Regions from separate parts of the Stenotrophomonas geniculata genome, predicted to be linked through region 1. Evidence: riboswitches for the same ligand, from Rfam matches in the RefSeq annotation. Region 1 holds a riboswitch; the other holds the start of a gene.
The links. A riboswitch is a leader RNA that binds a small molecule or an ion and turns the genes downstream of it on or off. The one in region 1 is predicted to bind thiamine pyrophosphate.

Region 2: linked by a shared signal. The riboswitch ahead of RI032_RS08125 (TonB-dependent receptor) and the one ahead of thiC (phosphomethylpyrimidine synthase ThiC) in region 1 are both predicted to bind thiamine pyrophosphate.

What each region holds. Positions count from the first base shown of each region.
Region 1 covers NZ_CP140571.1:2,710,198-2,718,115, reverse strand. Annotated here, with positions in the region: gene RI032_RS12515 (TonB-dependent receptor) at 1-192, opposite strand, end outside; gene RI032_RS12510 (helix-turn-helix transcriptional regulator) at 242-1,141, opposite strand; gene RI032_RS12505 (winged helix-turn-helix domain-containing protein) at 1,256-3,580, opposite strand; gene RI032_RS12500 (ion channel) at 3,841-4,512, opposite strand; gene thiC (phosphomethylpyrimidine synthase ThiC) at 4,606-6,450, opposite strand; TPP riboswitch at 6,533-6,634, opposite strand; gene RI032_RS12490 (BCCT family transporter) at 6,880-7,918, shown strand, end outside.
Region 2 covers NZ_CP140571.1:1,725,164-1,733,081, forward strand. Annotated here, with positions in the region: gene RI032_RS08100 (response regulator) at 1-47, shown strand, start outside; gene RI032_RS08105 (hypothetical protein) at 426-1,196, shown strand; gene RI032_RS08110 (peptidoglycan-binding protein) at 1,308-3,299, shown strand; gene RI032_RS08115 (glycine zipper 2TM domain-containing protein) at 3,547-3,954, shown strand; gene RI032_RS08120 (phosphotransferase enzyme family protein) at 4,083-5,207, shown strand; TPP riboswitch at 5,251-5,346, shown strand; gene RI032_RS08125 (TonB-dependent receptor) at 5,417-7,606, shown strand; gene pnuC (nicotinamide riboside transporter PnuC) at 7,615-7,918, shown strand, end outside.

The sequences.
Region 1 (7,918 bases):
CTCACGGCTCAGCGTGAGGACCGGCTGCTGGGTCTCCATCGAGGCGCCGCGGATGCGCGAGCCCGTGATTTCGATGCGATCCAGGGTGGTCGCATCCTTTGCTTCCTGCGCAGAAGCAAAGGCGGGCGTCAGCGCCAACGCAATGCCAGCCGGCAGAAGGCCCAGCCGCACTGCGGGATTACGAACGTTCATCTATCTCTCCAAGGTACGTGTTAGCAGCGTGTTAAAACACCCCAGCACGTTACGATTGCGTTGCAGCGCTGTATTTGCGCGAGCCAACCGGAGACTTTGCAGATTGTGGCGGCAGCAAGCCGCCGTTTTCCCTGAAGCGCGATGCGGACTGGCCGTAGCGGGCGCGGAACGCACGCGCGAAGCTGCAGCAGTTGTCGAAGCCACTGGCCGCAGCGACCTCGCCAACCATCATGTCGGTGTCACGCAGCAGGTCGGCCGCCCGTTCCAGGCGCAAACGTGCTGAAAGCGACTGCGGGCTTTCCTCGTACAGGCTCTGGAAGGTCTTGGAGAGATACCAGCTGGAGAAGTTGGTCAGCTCGGCCAGTTCACCGATGCGCACCACGCGGTGGCTGTTGCCTTCCAGGTACAGGCGGGCGCGCTGCATGCGGCCGAATACCTGGCGCTTGCGGCTGCGCGAGCGACCCGGGCAACGCTGCACGTTGTCGGCCAGCCCACGCTGCAGGCCCGCCAGATGCAGCAGCAGCGGGCGCAGTGCCTGTGCCGGCTGGCCACTGGCCAGCGCATCGCGCCACAGGCGCAACGCAACGCGGGCATCGCCACGGCTCATGCGGCCACGCCCGGCGTACAGGCCGCAGTCGGCCATCTCGGCCAGCACGCGCAGCGCTTCGACAGTCAGGTTCAGGCCAACGCACAAGCCGTTGCGGCCTGCCTGCACCAGCGGCCGCGACTCTTTCTCGAAGGCGATCCACTCGCCCTGGCGCAAGCGGAAGCGTCCTTCCTTGGCTTCCACCCAGGAGCTGCCGCGCACCTGCATCCACACAGTGAAGCTGCTGCCTGCGGTCTGCAGGCTACCGAGCCGGGCCACGCCCAGGCAGGTCGGCGCAGCATCGTCGAGCGACCGGTCCAGAGAGACGGTTTGGCCGCGATCGGCCAGCGAGAGTTGACGCATGGGGGCACCACGGTTTGCCTAGTACAGGCCTCCGTTTTGCCAAATCAGGCGGCACCACGTCAGGAAAGTCAGACGAGATCGCCACGAATTCGCGGCGAGGTCGCCACGAAGAAATTACGAAGGCCCATTTCCGTTGAACAACAACAACTTGGAGAACGCCGGAAGCAGCGTCGGCGAGCGCTCGGGCAAGCGCATCACGCCGATGTCGGCACCGTCGCTGACCGCCATTGCCACGAACAGCGTGTGCCCATCGGCGCCGGCACTCAGCCCGTTGCCGGCACTGAGGCGTTCCGCATCCAGGCAGCGTTCCGGTTCCTCGCGCCCGGCCTGGATCAGCACCAGTGTCGTGCCACAACGGGTGGACGTACCGAGGTAGCCGATCGCGTTGTTGCCGGCCACAGTCCAGGCACGGTACCGCCACCGGCTGGGCCGGTCATCGCTGATCTGCTGCACGCTTGCCGGTGCCAACGCCGCATCCACCGACCACAGGCCTCCTGCGGCCAGGCGGGTGAACAGCACACGCCCGCTGCTGCGATCGAACCGCGCCTGCGAAACACCGTCGATGCTGGCCAGGCGGCGCCAGGGCTGCACGCTTCGATCAAACAGGCTCAGCCGGGTCTGTTGCTGGTCATCGCGCTCGACCACCAGCAGCTGGTCCGGGCGTGCCCCGTACAGTGCCTGCAGCGGCTGCTCCGACGGGACAGGCAACGCCTGGACGCGTTCGTCACGTGGGGCGACCTCATAGACCACTGTGCGTCCGTGCTCGTCGCGCCCCACCACCAGCAACCGGCGGCTGTCGGCCGACCAGTCCGGTGCCTGACGTGCCTCGGGCCGCAAGCCTTCGATCGGCCGCAGCGAATCGGGGCGCTCCATGTCCGCCCACCACAGCGCGAAGCTGCCTGAACGATCGGACGTGAACACCAGTTGGCGTCCATCCGGCGCCGCCATCGGCTGCCCATCCCGGCCACTGGACGCAAACAAGCGCTGCGGCGGCGAGCCGCCTTCCATCGGCACCTTGAAGATGCCGAACTGCGCGCGCCGATGGACGAAGGCCAGCATGCCCGCGCGGCGCGCAGTGGCCGGCCACTGTGCGTCGTCGAGCCCGGCATCGCGCAGCGTGCGGCTCTCGACGTCCAGGTAGTACAGGCGCACTTCACTGTCGACACGGCGTCCAAACACGATCGTCCGGCCATCACGCAACCAGGCCCAGCCACGCAGTTCAGCGGCCTCGCTGGTCAGCTGCTCGGGCGTGCCCCCCGCTGCCGGCATGCGCCACAGGTCGCCCAGCTGCGGATTGCGCACGAACACCAGCCACTTGCCATCAGGCGAGTAGCGCGGCGCATAGTCGAAGTCATCCTCGGCAACACCGTAGTCCAGCGCCTCCCATCGGCCACTGGCCAGATCGAGCTTGCGGATGCCCCGATGGGCATAGCGCCCCACCATGCTGCCGAACACCAGGCCACGGCCGTCCGGCGTCCAGTCGAAACTGAGCAGCTCGGTGCCATCGCACCGCGTGGCCTGGCGCAGGGCACCACCGGTCGCGCTGGCGATCAGCACCTGGCAGCCGCCGTTGCTGCTGAACCGCGCGAAGGCGATCTCGCGTCCATCCGGCGACCAGCTCGGGAAGCGGTCAACCGAGCCGGCCGGCGGAGCCAGCAGCTGCCGCGCTGGCGCGTTGCCGGAGGTCTGTACCTTGATCGCCCCCCCACCTTGCCCGTCTTCGTTGGCGCCTTCATAGGCCACCAACGAGCCATCGGGTGAAAGCGTGGGATAGGTTTCAAAACCGCTGGTTGCGGTGATCAACCGATAGGGACGCTGCGGGCTGCCGATCACGCGCGTGCCGTTCTCCACGGCCGCATCCACCGCTGAACTACTGGCCGGTGCCCGCCGCAGCAGCAGCGCGGCCAGCACCACCACCGTGGCCAGCATCAGCACGCCCAGCACCAGCAGCACGCGCCGGCGGACATGGCGCCAGCGGCGGCGCGATGCCTGCACGTGTGCCGGCCTCTCCTCGGCGATGCCCATCACCGGTTGCACGTCCGCGATTCCGTCATCGGCTTCTGAGGACGGTGCCGCCTCGACATCGTCCAGTACCTGCACCGGCACCAGCAGGCGATAGCCGGTCTTGGCGATGGTCTCGATATAGGCCTGGCCGTTGTCGTCGTCGTTGCTGAACGCCTTGCGCAGCTGGGTGACGGCCTGGGTAAGCACATCGTTGGTCGGCAGCGTGTCCGGCCAGACTTCCGCGAACAGTTCATCGCGGGTGACAACACGCCCGGGCTGGCGCAGCAGTACACGCAGCACGCCCAGCGCCTTCGGCGTCAGCCGACGCGGGCGACGCGCACCGACGACCTCGACTTCTCGCGAGGACAGAGTGACAGTGCACTCTCCGATCCGGATCCGATCGAATCCGGGGGGCTGGTTTTCACTGCTGTTCATTTTCCGCTACACAGTAGAGACAGGTCCGGGGCAGCGTTTGCCTTCGATACCCTCCCGTCCTGGGAACAGCAAAAAGCCAGACTCCGCACAAAGCATCGGCGCATACCGCAAAAACAATGAAGCGGGCGAATACTAGCCTATGCGGGTTACCTCGCCTATCGCGTGGTCGACATCCAGGCTCTCTCTCGCCGACGCATTCACATAATTTGCTGCACCATTCGCGCCCTGCGGGGCGCGAAATTTTTATCTGGCGTTCATTTTCACATGCGCCGCAGCATGGTCAATCCGACCAGTCGCGAAACCACCAAAGCCACGTACATCACGCCTGAAAACTGCTCCAGCATGACCAATGCACGCGCCTGCGGATGCAGTGGAACGACGTCGCTCAAACCGACACCCGAGAGCAAACTGAAGCTCAGATAAAGCAGTTCCATCCAGGTGCGCTGTGCACCACCACCGGTGCCCTGGAAACTGCCCGGATACCACTGCTGGCACACGGCGAAAGCAAATGCGAAGGCCCAGGCCAGCAACGTGAATGTCGCACCTGCCGCGAACAGTTCATCGCGGGTGACTTTATGGTCCTGGAGCATGTAGGCGATGAGTGCACCGGCCGTATAGAAGTACAGCAGGCTTTCCAGCAGCTGCGCGGTGGTCAGCAGCGCACTGCGATCCAGCAATGCACCGGCCAGCGAGAACACCACCGAAGGAATGGCCAGCAGCAGCGCCAGCCAGGTGCCCAGCGGGCTGCGCTGGACCACCCACAGCGCCAGGCCCAGTACCGCCATGCCGAACATGCCCAGCGCCGCGCGGCCCGCAGCGGTGTCATCCAGCGCGGGGTACAGCAGCACGGCGATCAACTGGGCTCCCAGCAGCCAGGCCGAAGGATGACGGCGGGCAATGGCCAGCCAGCGGGTGGTGATGGCAACGGGCATGGCGTCCTTTCCCCAGGGTGGTGGGCCGAGGATAGCCGGGAGCGGTGTGATGAGCGGTAGCGCCGGCCGCTGGCCGGCACCCCCGCTTCCGCATCACCCCTGGCGGTAGACCTCGGCACCGGCCGCGCGGAACTCCGCCGACTTCTCCTTCATGCCGGCCTCGGCGTAGTCGCGCACGTCCTGGGTGATCTTCATCGAACAGAAGTGCGGACCGCACATCGAGCAGAAGTGCGCCAGCTTGTGCGCATCCTTCGGCAGCGTCTCGTCATGGAATTCCTTGGCCTTCTCCGGATCCAGGCCAAGATGGAACTGGTCTTCCCAGCGGAACTCGAAGCGCGCCTTGCTCAGCGCGTTGTCGCGCACCTGCGCGCCCGGATGGCCCTTGGCCAGGTCGGCCGCATGCGCGGCGATGCGATAGGCCATGATGCCGTCACGCACGTCCTGGCGATTGGGCAGGCCGAGGTGTTCCTTCGGCGTCACGTAGCAGAGCATGGCGGTACCAAACCAGCCGATCATCGCCGCACCGATCGCGCTGGTGATGTGGTCGTAGCCCGGCGCGATGTCGGTGGTCAGCGGGCCCAGCGTATAGAACGGCGCCTCGCCGCACTCGCGCAGCTGCTTGTCCATGTTCTCCTTGATCAGCTGCATCGGCACATGGCCGGGGCCTTCGATCATGGTCTGCACATCATGCTTCCAGGCGATCTTCGTCAGCTCACCCAGCGTTTCCAGCTCACCGAACTGCGCGGCGTCGTTGGCATCGGCGATGCAGCCCGGGCGCAGGCCGTCACCCAGCGAGAAGGTCACGTCATAGGCCTTCATGATCTCGCAGATGTCTTCGAAATGCGTGTAGAGGAAATTCTCCTTGTGGTGCGCCAGGCACCACTTGGCCATGATCGAGCCACCACGGCTGACAATGCCGGTCACGCGCTTGGCGGTGAGTGGCACGTAGCGCAGCAGCACGCCAGCGTGGATGGTGAAGTAGTCCACGCCCTGCTCGGCCTGCTCGATCAGCGTGTCACGGAAGATCTCCCAGGTAAGTGCTTCGGCACGGCCGTCGACCTTCTCCAGCGCCTGGTAGATCGGCACGGTACCGATCGCCACCGGCGAGTTGCGGATGATCCACTCGCGGGTCTCATGGATGTGCTTGCCGGTGGACAGGTCCATCACCGTGTCACCGCCCCAGCGGATCGCCCACACCAGTTTCTCCACTTCCTCGGCAATGCCCGAGGACACCGCGCTGTTGCCGATGTTGGCGTTGATCTTGGTCAGGAAGTTGCGGCCGATGATCATCGGCTCGCTTTCAGGGTGGTTGATGTTGTTGGGCAGCACCGCGCGGCCGCGTGCGATCTCATCGCGCACGAACTCCGGTGTGATGATCTTCTGGATCGAGGCGCCAAATGCCTCGCCCGGGTGCTGCTGCAGCAGGCCGGCATCGCGGATCGCGTCCAGGCGCTGGTTCTCGCGGATGGCGACGAACTCCATCTCCGGCGTGATGATGCCACGGCGCGCGTAGTGCATCTGGGTGACGTTGGCACCTGCACGCGCACGGCGTGGCAGGCTGCGCGCGGGAAATCGCACCGCATCGAGCTTCGGGTCCTGCTCGCGATCGCGGCCGAACGAAGAACTCAGTCCTTCGAGCTGCTCGGTATCACCGCGCTCTTCCACCCAGCCGCGGCGCAGTTCCGGCAAACCGGCCGACAGATCGATGCGCACCTCCGGATCGGTGTACGGACCGGACGTGTCGTAGACCGTGACCGGTGCGTTCTCTTCGCCGCCGAACAACGTCGGCGTGCGGGTCAACGCGATCTCGCGCATCGGTACCTGCAGATCCGGACGTGAGCCGGGCACGTGGATCTTGCGCGAGCCGGGAATGGGCCGGGTCACGGATTCGGAGAGTTGCTGGGCCTGTTGCTGCAGGGCGGAGAGCTGTGCGTTCATCGGGCATCGTCCAGGAAGGTCAGGGACGAAGCGGCGGCGCACTGCTGCCGCTCCCGGACGGTCCTTGGGCGGAGTCCGGGCATGGCTGCACTGCAAAGCTTCCCTACGCCGGTATGAGCCGGATCAGGTTCCAAGGGACTGTCTCAACCGTGGCCACATGGCCGCGGTACCCCCGCTTCTTGGTCCGCATTAGACCATAGAACGCACCGCAGCTCCTGGCTGTTCCATCCACGCACGGCGTGGATCCGCTGTTTCTGTATTAACAGAACCGTGACATCGCATTCAGTAACGTGCACGCGCATCGTGCCGCTGCGGCCGGTGTTTCCTCGCCGCCTTCGCGGCCCCTGCCCGGTCTGTGCTTCATGTCGCCGGCCCCTCGCAGCAAGCTCTGCTCGCTCCCCTCAATCCCTTGATCGGAGAAGCCCCTTCATGGTGTTTCGCGTTTCCATTGCACTGGTTCTGCTGCTGGTGCTGCTCGCCGGTGTTGCACCCGGTCCCTTCAATACCGTGGTGCAGAGCATCCTCGGCGAACTCATCCGCGGCATCGGCTGGCTCTACCTGCTGGTCGTGTTCCTCGCCCTGGTATTCCTGATGTACCTGGCCTTCGGCCGCTTCGGCAACCTGCGCATCGGTGGCGAAGACGCCGAACCGGAATTTTCGCGGGCCAGCTGGATGTCGATGCTGTTCGCCGCCGGCATGGGCATCGGCCTGGTGTTCTGGGGCGCCGCCGAGCCCATTTCGCATTTCAGCAAACCACCGGAAGGGCTGGCACCTGAAAGCATGGACGCTGCGCGTGCTGCCATGCGCTACGTATTCTTCCATTGGGGCCTGCACCCGTGGGCCATCTATGCGTTGATCGGCCTGGCAATGGCTTGGTTCCAGTTCAACCGCAACGGCCGTGGCCAGGTCAGTGACATGCTGCAACCGATCATCGGCCGTCACCATCGTGGCTGGATCGGGCGTGTGGTCAACATCTCCGCGGTCGTTGCCACTGCGATTGGCGTGGCTACAGCACTGGGCTTCGGCACGGTGCAGATCGCAGCCGGCGTGGAACGCGTATTCGGCGTGCAGGCGGGCGTTCCGCTGCAGTTGACGATCATTGCGATGGCCTTCGTTCTGTACATGGCGTCCACGCTCAGTGGCGTCGGCCGCGGCATGAAATGGCTGTCCAACTTCAACCTTGCACTGGCGGCGCTGCTGTTGGCACTGGTGCTGGTGCTCGGCCCGACTGGCGCGATCTTCAATACCTTCACCACCACGCTGGGCTCCTATCTCAATCAGCTGGTGACGATGAGCCTGCGCATGTCGCCGTTCTCGTCCAGCACCTGGGTGGCCGACTGGACGATCTTCTACTGGGCCTGGTGGATTTCCTGGGCACCGTTCGTGGGCTCGTTCATCGCGCGCATCTCGCGAGGCCGCAGTGTTCGGGAGTTCGTGATCGGCGTGGTGTTGGCGCCGACGCTGCTGG
Region 2 (7,918 bases), 990 kb from region 1:
AGGGCGACGCCGAGCTGTTCGATTACCTGCGCGACGGCAATATCTGAGAGCCAGATCACACAAGAAGGGCATCTGCCACCGCCCTCTTTGACCCGCCGCCGATCTGTGCCAAGATGGCCCGGCATGAGTTCTCAATGCGAGGTCGAAGGAATCGACCGGCTCATGTCCTCGCTCCCGTCCCTGGTGGATGGGGTGCGGTTTCCTGCCGGCCGTCTGGCCCGGCAACGCTGACCATGGAGAGGCGCATGCATCATTCCCCCAAGCTACGTTGGACCCTGCCGGTGCGACCCCTGCGCGCATTCGCGGCGTGCCTGCTCGTCTCTCTTTCCGCTGCCGCCTGCAGCGCCGCCGATCCGGCCCCCTCGTCCTCCCAGCCCGGCGCTCCTGCGCAGGCTGCCAATGCGCCCCGACAGGATGTTGCCCCGATGCAGACCCCCACCCCCGATGCCGCCGTCACCCCGCCCGACGCGCCGACCGTCATGTATTTCACCTACCAGGTGGACGGCGATGGCGCGACCTCCTATGAGGTCCAGAACGGCAGCGTGGCGACCTTCTGGTTCGGCCACACCTTCACCCTCGATGGCACCACGTACTACACGGGTTTCTCCTGGGATACCCGCGAGCACTACGGCAAGCCGGGCGAGCAGACGCCGGCCGGTCCGGATGACCGCGCCAACCTCGCCGAGGCCACCTTCGTGCTGGCCGGCACCGACGCCAGGAAGCCATGGAAGTTCCGTGGCCAGGAATGGACCATCGGCGCACTGGGCGCGTACGACAAGGCCGACGATGTCGATACCCGGCGCAAGCCACTTGAACATCGCACCGCCGACGGCCGCCTGCTGCTGGCGGTGCCGACCCGCAGCTTCGACCGCGGCATCAGCAGCACCGGCTATGCGCTGCTGCTGTTCAACCCCAAGCGCAGCGAAGACGACGTGGACAGCAAGGTCTGGCGCTATGTCGGCTCGGTGCGCACCGGTGAGGACAACAGCGCGGCCTGCGACGAAGGCAACGTGATGCCCTGCACCGGCAGCGATGGCGAACTGGCCTTCGCTGCCGAGGGCAACGGCCTGCCGCGCCTGACCGTGACCTTCAAGGGCACCACCATCGAAGGCCCCGGCAAGACCCGCGCCCTGGGTGCCAGCGACACCGTGCACTACACCTTCGACAGCGCGACCCAGCAGTACGTCGCGCCTTGATAGCACCCGCCACGCGCGGGTTCCCTGTTGACCGACATGTTCTTGACTCACGGATGAGTCCGGTTGGCGATTCGCGGCATGCGCCGCTCCATCAACCCCGAGGAAAACGTCATGGCACAGCATGACTACAGCAGAAAGGAAGTCCTGGACATCGTCGAGCAGGTCGCCCGGCAGAAAGGCATTCCGGTCGATGACTTCATGCGCTTCGCGCACATCGAGACGGGCGGCACCTTCAACGAGCGCGCCCACAACACCTCGTCCGGCGCCAAGGGCCTGTTCCAGTTCGTGCCCGGCTCCGCGCGCCAGTACCACCTGACCGGCCACGAGTTCGACCCCACCCGCAACACCGAGGCGGCCGCGCAGATGTACCAGGACAACCTGGACTCGATGGCGCGCCGCAACGAGCGCACCGGCAACCCGTACCTGTCCGGTGGCAACACGCCCACCGGCCTGGACCTGTACCTGGCCCACCAGCAGGGCAGCGCCGGCTATGGCTCGGTGCAGACCGCCATTGCCACCGGCACCTTCGGCGTGGTGCGCAACAGCCACGGCGAAGAGATCAACATGCGCCGCAACGTGCTGAACCAGATCGGTTCCGACGCGAAGGCGCTGACCGGCCACACCCTGGCCGAGATGCGCGGCATGAACGATGGCGACCTGGCGCGGACGTTCTCCAGCTACTACATCCACAAGTACGCGGCGATCAGCATTCCGGAAAAGAACATCGAACCGCAGGCGGTGGCGCAGGGCCAGGGCCAGACCGCGGCAGCGCCCGCACAGGTCAGCGCAGCCGTAGCGGCCGGTGCTGCCACGTTGGCGGCAACCGCAACAGCCGCTGCCGCGCCGAAGCCGGGCATCGAACTGCAGGCCGCCTACGAGGCCGGCGTGAAGTACGACCACGTCAAGTACGCCATCAACATCCCGGGTCACGCGCTGTACGTGCCGGGCAAGACCGGCAAGAACGTGGAGCAGGGTTACATCGACTGTTCCGGTTGGGTCGGCACGCTGCAGAACCGGACCATGGACGAGATCAACCAGAAGGCCGGGCATGCGGTGTTCAGCAAGGCTGATCGCATCGACCTGGGCAACCTGGGTTCCGGCGGCATCGTGCGCAAGGCGTTCGACCAGTCCGGCGTGCTGCTGGACCGCGACGCGATCCTGAAGCCCGATGCGCTGAAGGAAGGCATGATCATCGGCCTGGATACGGCCAAGACCCGCCATGAGCACTGGAACGGCATCGACCACATTGTGATGGTGGTGCGCGACCCCAACACCGACAAGCTGCTGATCAGCCAGTCCACCGGCAGCAAGGGCGTGCACACCATGCCGGTCGAGGACTACCTCAAGCAGGTGAAGGAGCACCCGAACTGGAAGCTGTACGCCTCCGATCCGCTGTCCAAGGCGCGCGACCTGCTGGAAAACCGCACCCAGTCGCACGAGCAGACACAGGGCAAGCCTGCGGCCGAGCACAAGGCCGCTGCCACCCCGCACGCCGAACTGTACAAGCAGGGTGCGCACAGCGAGGGCGTGCGCAGGGTGCAGGAGCAGCTGGGCCACCTCGGCTACGTCGGTGCCGACGGCAAGCCGCTGGTCGAGGATGGCCGCTTCGGCCGCAACACCGACGCGGCGGTGCGCCAGCTGCAGAAAGACAACGGCCTGGTGGCCGACGGCATTGTCGGGGCGAAGACCCTGGAGGCGATCAAGGACGCCCGCGAACGGCCGTTGCTGAACGACGAGCGGCACCCGCGCAATCCATTGTTCATCCAGGCCAGCAAGGGTCTGGAACTGATGCCGGCAGGCACCTTCAAGGATCGCCACGCGCTGGAAAGCGCCGCTGCGGCCCTGACCAAGGAGGCGCATGCCGCCGGCCTGCAGCGCATCGACACGGTGGTGCCGAGCCCGAACGGTGAGCGCCTGTTTGCCGTGCAGGGCACGATCGGTGACCCCGCCGCCGGCCGCGTGGCGGTGGATACCCGTGCCGCCAGCGAGCAGAGCCTTGCGCTCAGCAGTGGTGCCGTGCAGGGTGCGCCCAACGTGCTGCACCAGCAGCAGGATGCCCAGCAGGAGCAGGCCCGGCAGGCACAGAAGGCGATGGGCATCTAAGCCCGCAGCGCCTTGGGAGAGAAGGGAGGGGCCACGTCCGCGTGGCCTTTTCCCTTTCTGCCAGCTGAGCGGCCGAGGCCGCTTTCAGCCTCGCTTCATGCCACCTGCCGCTAGATGAATGCGCAAGCCGCACGGTGGACCAGGCAATGTTCCGGCAACGTTGGAACGCCAGCGTGGACACCACGGCAGCCGGGGCGCCCCGCGCCCTCCCTGCCCAGCGTGGCATGCACCTCACAGGAGAACTTACATGCTCAGTACTTCCGCACTCAGCTTCCGTGGTCTGGCGATGGCTCTGGCACTGGTGGCCGGTGTGGCCGTGGTCAGCGATGCCAGCGCGATGTCGAGGAAGGACAAGCGCACCCTGGTCGGCGCCGTGGTCGGTGGCGTGGCCGGCAACCTGCTCTCCAACGGCGATCCTGCCGCCACCGTGGGCGGCGCCGTGGCCGGCGGGGCGATCGGCAACCTGACGACCTCCGACCGCCGCGACCGTCGTTACTACGACAATCGCCGTTACGACGACCGCTACGATCGCCGTTACGACCGTGGCTACTACCGCAGCGGCTACTACGACCGTGGCAACGATCGTCGCTGGCAGCGCGAGCGCTACTACGACAACCGCTACTACCACGACCGCGGCCGCCATCGCGGCTGGTAAGAAGCGCGGCAGCATCACCGCAGCTGATGCACGGACGGGCGGGTCGATGACCCGCCCGTTTGCGTTGGCCGCGTGCATGGCGTTGAATGCGCAGCCTTGGATGTGACTTTCCCCACCGGGGCTGCGGCATGAATTCTTCTTCCCACCGCGTGCAGGGCCTCAACAACGACGAGGTCGCTGCCGACTGGCCACCGATCAGCGCGGCGGACATCGCGTGGCTGCGCCGGCGTTATCCGCAGCTGGGCGAGCACAGCCAACCGCGCTGGCACAGCCCCCGACCGCTGTCGGCCGCCGCCATCGTCGACGGCGTGGACGGCGCGCTGTTCATCAAGCGCCACCACCACAGCGTGCGCAGTGCGGCCTGCCTGGAAGAAGAACACCACTTCATCGCCCATCTCGCCGCCGCCGGCGTGCCGGTAGTACAGGTGCTGCCGGCCACCGATGGCCACACTGCCGTCGAGCATGGCGAATGGACCTTCGAGCTGCATGCGGTTGGCGTCGGTGAGGACCTGTATCGCGACGCGGTGTCGTGGTCGCTGCTGACCGATATCGCGCAGGCCCGTGAAGCCGGACGCGCACTCGCACAGCTGCACCGCGCTGCGGCCAGCTATCACTCGGCGCAGCGCAGCACCCATGTGCTGGTCGCGCGCGACGATCTGATCCGCGCCGACGATCCGGTCGCGGCCATCAAGGCAGGGCTGCACGAGCGCCCCGGGCTGGCCCGCTATCTCGCGCGCACTCCGTGGGAAGCGCAGCTGCAGCGTGACGTGTTGCCGTGGCATGCCGGCCTGGCCAGGCGCCTGCGCGACGAGCCGCGGCTGTGGGCCCACAACGACTGGCATGTTTCCAACCTGCTGTGGCGCGATGGGCAGATCAGCACCGTGCTGGATTTCGGCCTGGCCTCGCCCACCAGCGCACTGTTCGACCTCGCCACCGCGATCGAGCGCAACGCGGTGGCGTGGCTGGAGCTGGAGCGCGGCATGGAGGCGGTGCGCATCGATATCGCGCTGGCCCTGCTCGACGGCTACCGCCAGGTACTGCCGCTGTCGGCGGCACGCGTGCACCTGCTGGCCGACCTGCTGCCGATGGTCCATTTCGACTTCGCACTGTCCGAAGTGGAGTACTTCGAAGGTGTCACCGGCTCGACCGCGAATGCCGACGTGGCGTGGCAGCCCTTCATGCTGGGGCACCCGGCGTGGTTCCACAGCGCGCCGGGACAGGCACTGCTGCAGGCCCTGCACGCGGCAGCCTGAAGGGCGCCGGCTCGCAAATCCGTACCATTTGTAGTGAAATGGTCACCTGAAGCGGGGGTGCCTGGATCTGCCAGGCTGAGAGAGTCCCTTGGAACCTGATCCGGTTTGCACCGGCGTAGGGAGCTTTGAGCCGCAGCCACACCCCCGTTATGGGCCGGTGCACCTGCGCGCCGTCGCTTCGTCTCCCTTGTTGTCCGAAGACGAATCGAATGAACCGCTGCCTTCGCCCCACCCTGCTCTCCCTCGCCCTCTGCGCCGCGCTGCCGCTGCACGCCAGCGAGGCCGAGGCGTCCCCTGATGCGGCTGCCAATGGCGCCGAACGCTCGCCGACCGAACTGGCAGCGGTGCGCGTGCAGGCCGGCAAACCGAAGGCCGATACCTCGCGCGTGAACGCCTTCGGTGGCGGCAGCTGGAAGGACACGCCGGCCTCGGTGAACGTGCTCGAGCGCGACTACCTCGATCGCCGCCAGGTGCGTTCGCTGTCCGAGCTGGCCAGCAACGATGCCTCGCTGGGTGATGCGTATGCGCCGGTGGGCTACTACCAGAACATCGCCATCCGTGGCTTCGCGCTGGACGCCGCCACCGGCTACCGCTTCAACGGCCTGTCCATCGCCGGCGAACAGCGCCTGGCGCTGGAGAACGTGCAGTCGGTGGAGATCCTCAAGGGTGAAGCCGGCCTGGCCGCAGGCGTGATGGCACCGGGTGGCATCATCAACTACATCGGCAAGCGCCCGGCCGAAGTGCGCACCGCCACGCTCGGTACCGATTCGGAAGGCTCGCGCTACTTCGCCGTCGATGTCGGCCACTGGATCACCCCGCGCTTCGGCCTGCGCCTGAATGCCGCGTGGGATTCCAGCAATTCCTATGTCGAGCACGCCGATGGCCGCCGCAATTTCTACTCGCTGGCGGCCGACTGGCTGATCGGCGAACGCGGCAAGCTGGAAGTGGATGCCAACTACCAGACCAGCTCGCAGCGTTCGGTGTCCGGCTACCAGCTGCTGGGCGCGCGTGACCTGCCGCGCGGCGTCGACCGCGAGCACCTGCTCGGCTACCAGCCGTGGCAGCGCCCGGTGGATATCGCCAGCACCAACATCACCGCACTGCACACCTACGACTTCAATGACGCCTGGCAGTCGCGCGTGTCGGTCGGCCACAGCCGGTCGGTGATCGACGACAACGTCGCCTTCGCCTACGGCTGCTACTACGCCACGCAGTGCGCCGATGGCACCGTGCCGGGCAACTACTTCGCGCCCAATGGCGACTACGACGTCTACGACTACCGCAGCCCGGGCGACACCCGCCGCAACCAGCAGGCCCGTGCCGAGCTGCGCGGCCGTTTCGAGACCGGCAGCGTCGGCCATGAGCTGACCCTCGGTGCCGACTACTTCCGCCGCACCGTGGACAAGCGCCCCAGCGTCAACGAGTACGTCGGCACCACCAACATCCACGAGGCACCGGTGCCGGTGTTCGAGCCGTCGCCGAAGATGCCCGGCCCGTCCGCACGTCGCCTGGACAGCCGCCAGACCGCCTTCTTCGCGCTGGACCGGATCAGCTTCGGTGACGACTGGCAGTGGCTGGCCGGTGGCCGCTTCGTGCGCCTCGACGAGCGGGCCTACGACAAGCGCGGCACCCCGCAGCGCCACAGTCGCCTGTCGCGCTTCCTGCCGCAGACCGCGCTGGTGTGGAAGGCCACCGACCAGCTCAACGCCTATGCCAGTTACGTGCGCGGCATTTCGCTGGGCCAGGAAGCGCCGTTCTGGACCAGCAATGCCGACACCTTCCTGCCGTCGGTGCAGTCGCGCCAGCTGGAAGTGGGCGTGAAGTACGTACCGGTCGAGGCGTTGACCCTGGGTGCGGCCGTGTTCCGCATTTCGCAGCCGTACCAGTACGCCAGGCCGGACAACAGCGACGTGGGCTACACCTTCGTCGAGGAAGGCACCCAGGCCCACACCGGCCTGGAGCTGACCGCCAACGGCCAGCTGACCGACGCATTGCAGATCGTGGCCAGTGCCAGCGTGCTGCAGGCGCGTGCGCGCGACACAGGCACGCCGGCTTATGAAGGCCATCAGCTTGTGAATGTGCCGAAGGTGCGGGCCAGCGTGCATGTGGCCTATGCGCTGCCGTTCGTGCAGGGCCTGGATGTCACTGGCGGCTGGCGTTATGCCGGTGCCAACGTCGCACGTGCCGACGGCGGCGTGCGCGCACCGGACTACTCGGTGTTCGACGCTGGTCTGCGCTTCCAGCATCGCCTGCACGAGCGTGCGGTGACCTGGAACCTGTCGGTGGACAACGTGTTCAACCGCTTCTACTGGCGCGATACCGGCAGCAGCGGCGGTGACTACTACCTGTTCCCCGGCGCACCGCGACAGGCCCGCCTGTCGGTGACGTTCGCGCTGTGAGCGGCGTGATGCTCGAGTGGACCGCCGCACTGTGCAGCATCCTTGGCGTCTGGCTGATGGCCCGGCGCCGGCTGGTGGCGTGGCCGGTGGGCCTGCTGTCGGTGACGCTGTACGGGCTGGTATTCGCCGAGGCCAAGCTGTACTCGGACACCCTGCTGCAGGTCGCCTTCGGTGGCTTCCTGGTCTACGGCTGGCTCAACTGGCGGCAGCATGCCGCCGATGAGGGCAGCATCCGCATCGTGCCGCTGGCGCGCGGCAAGCTGCTGCGCGACCTGGCCATCGGCCTGTGTGGTGGCGTGGCGCTGGGTGCGG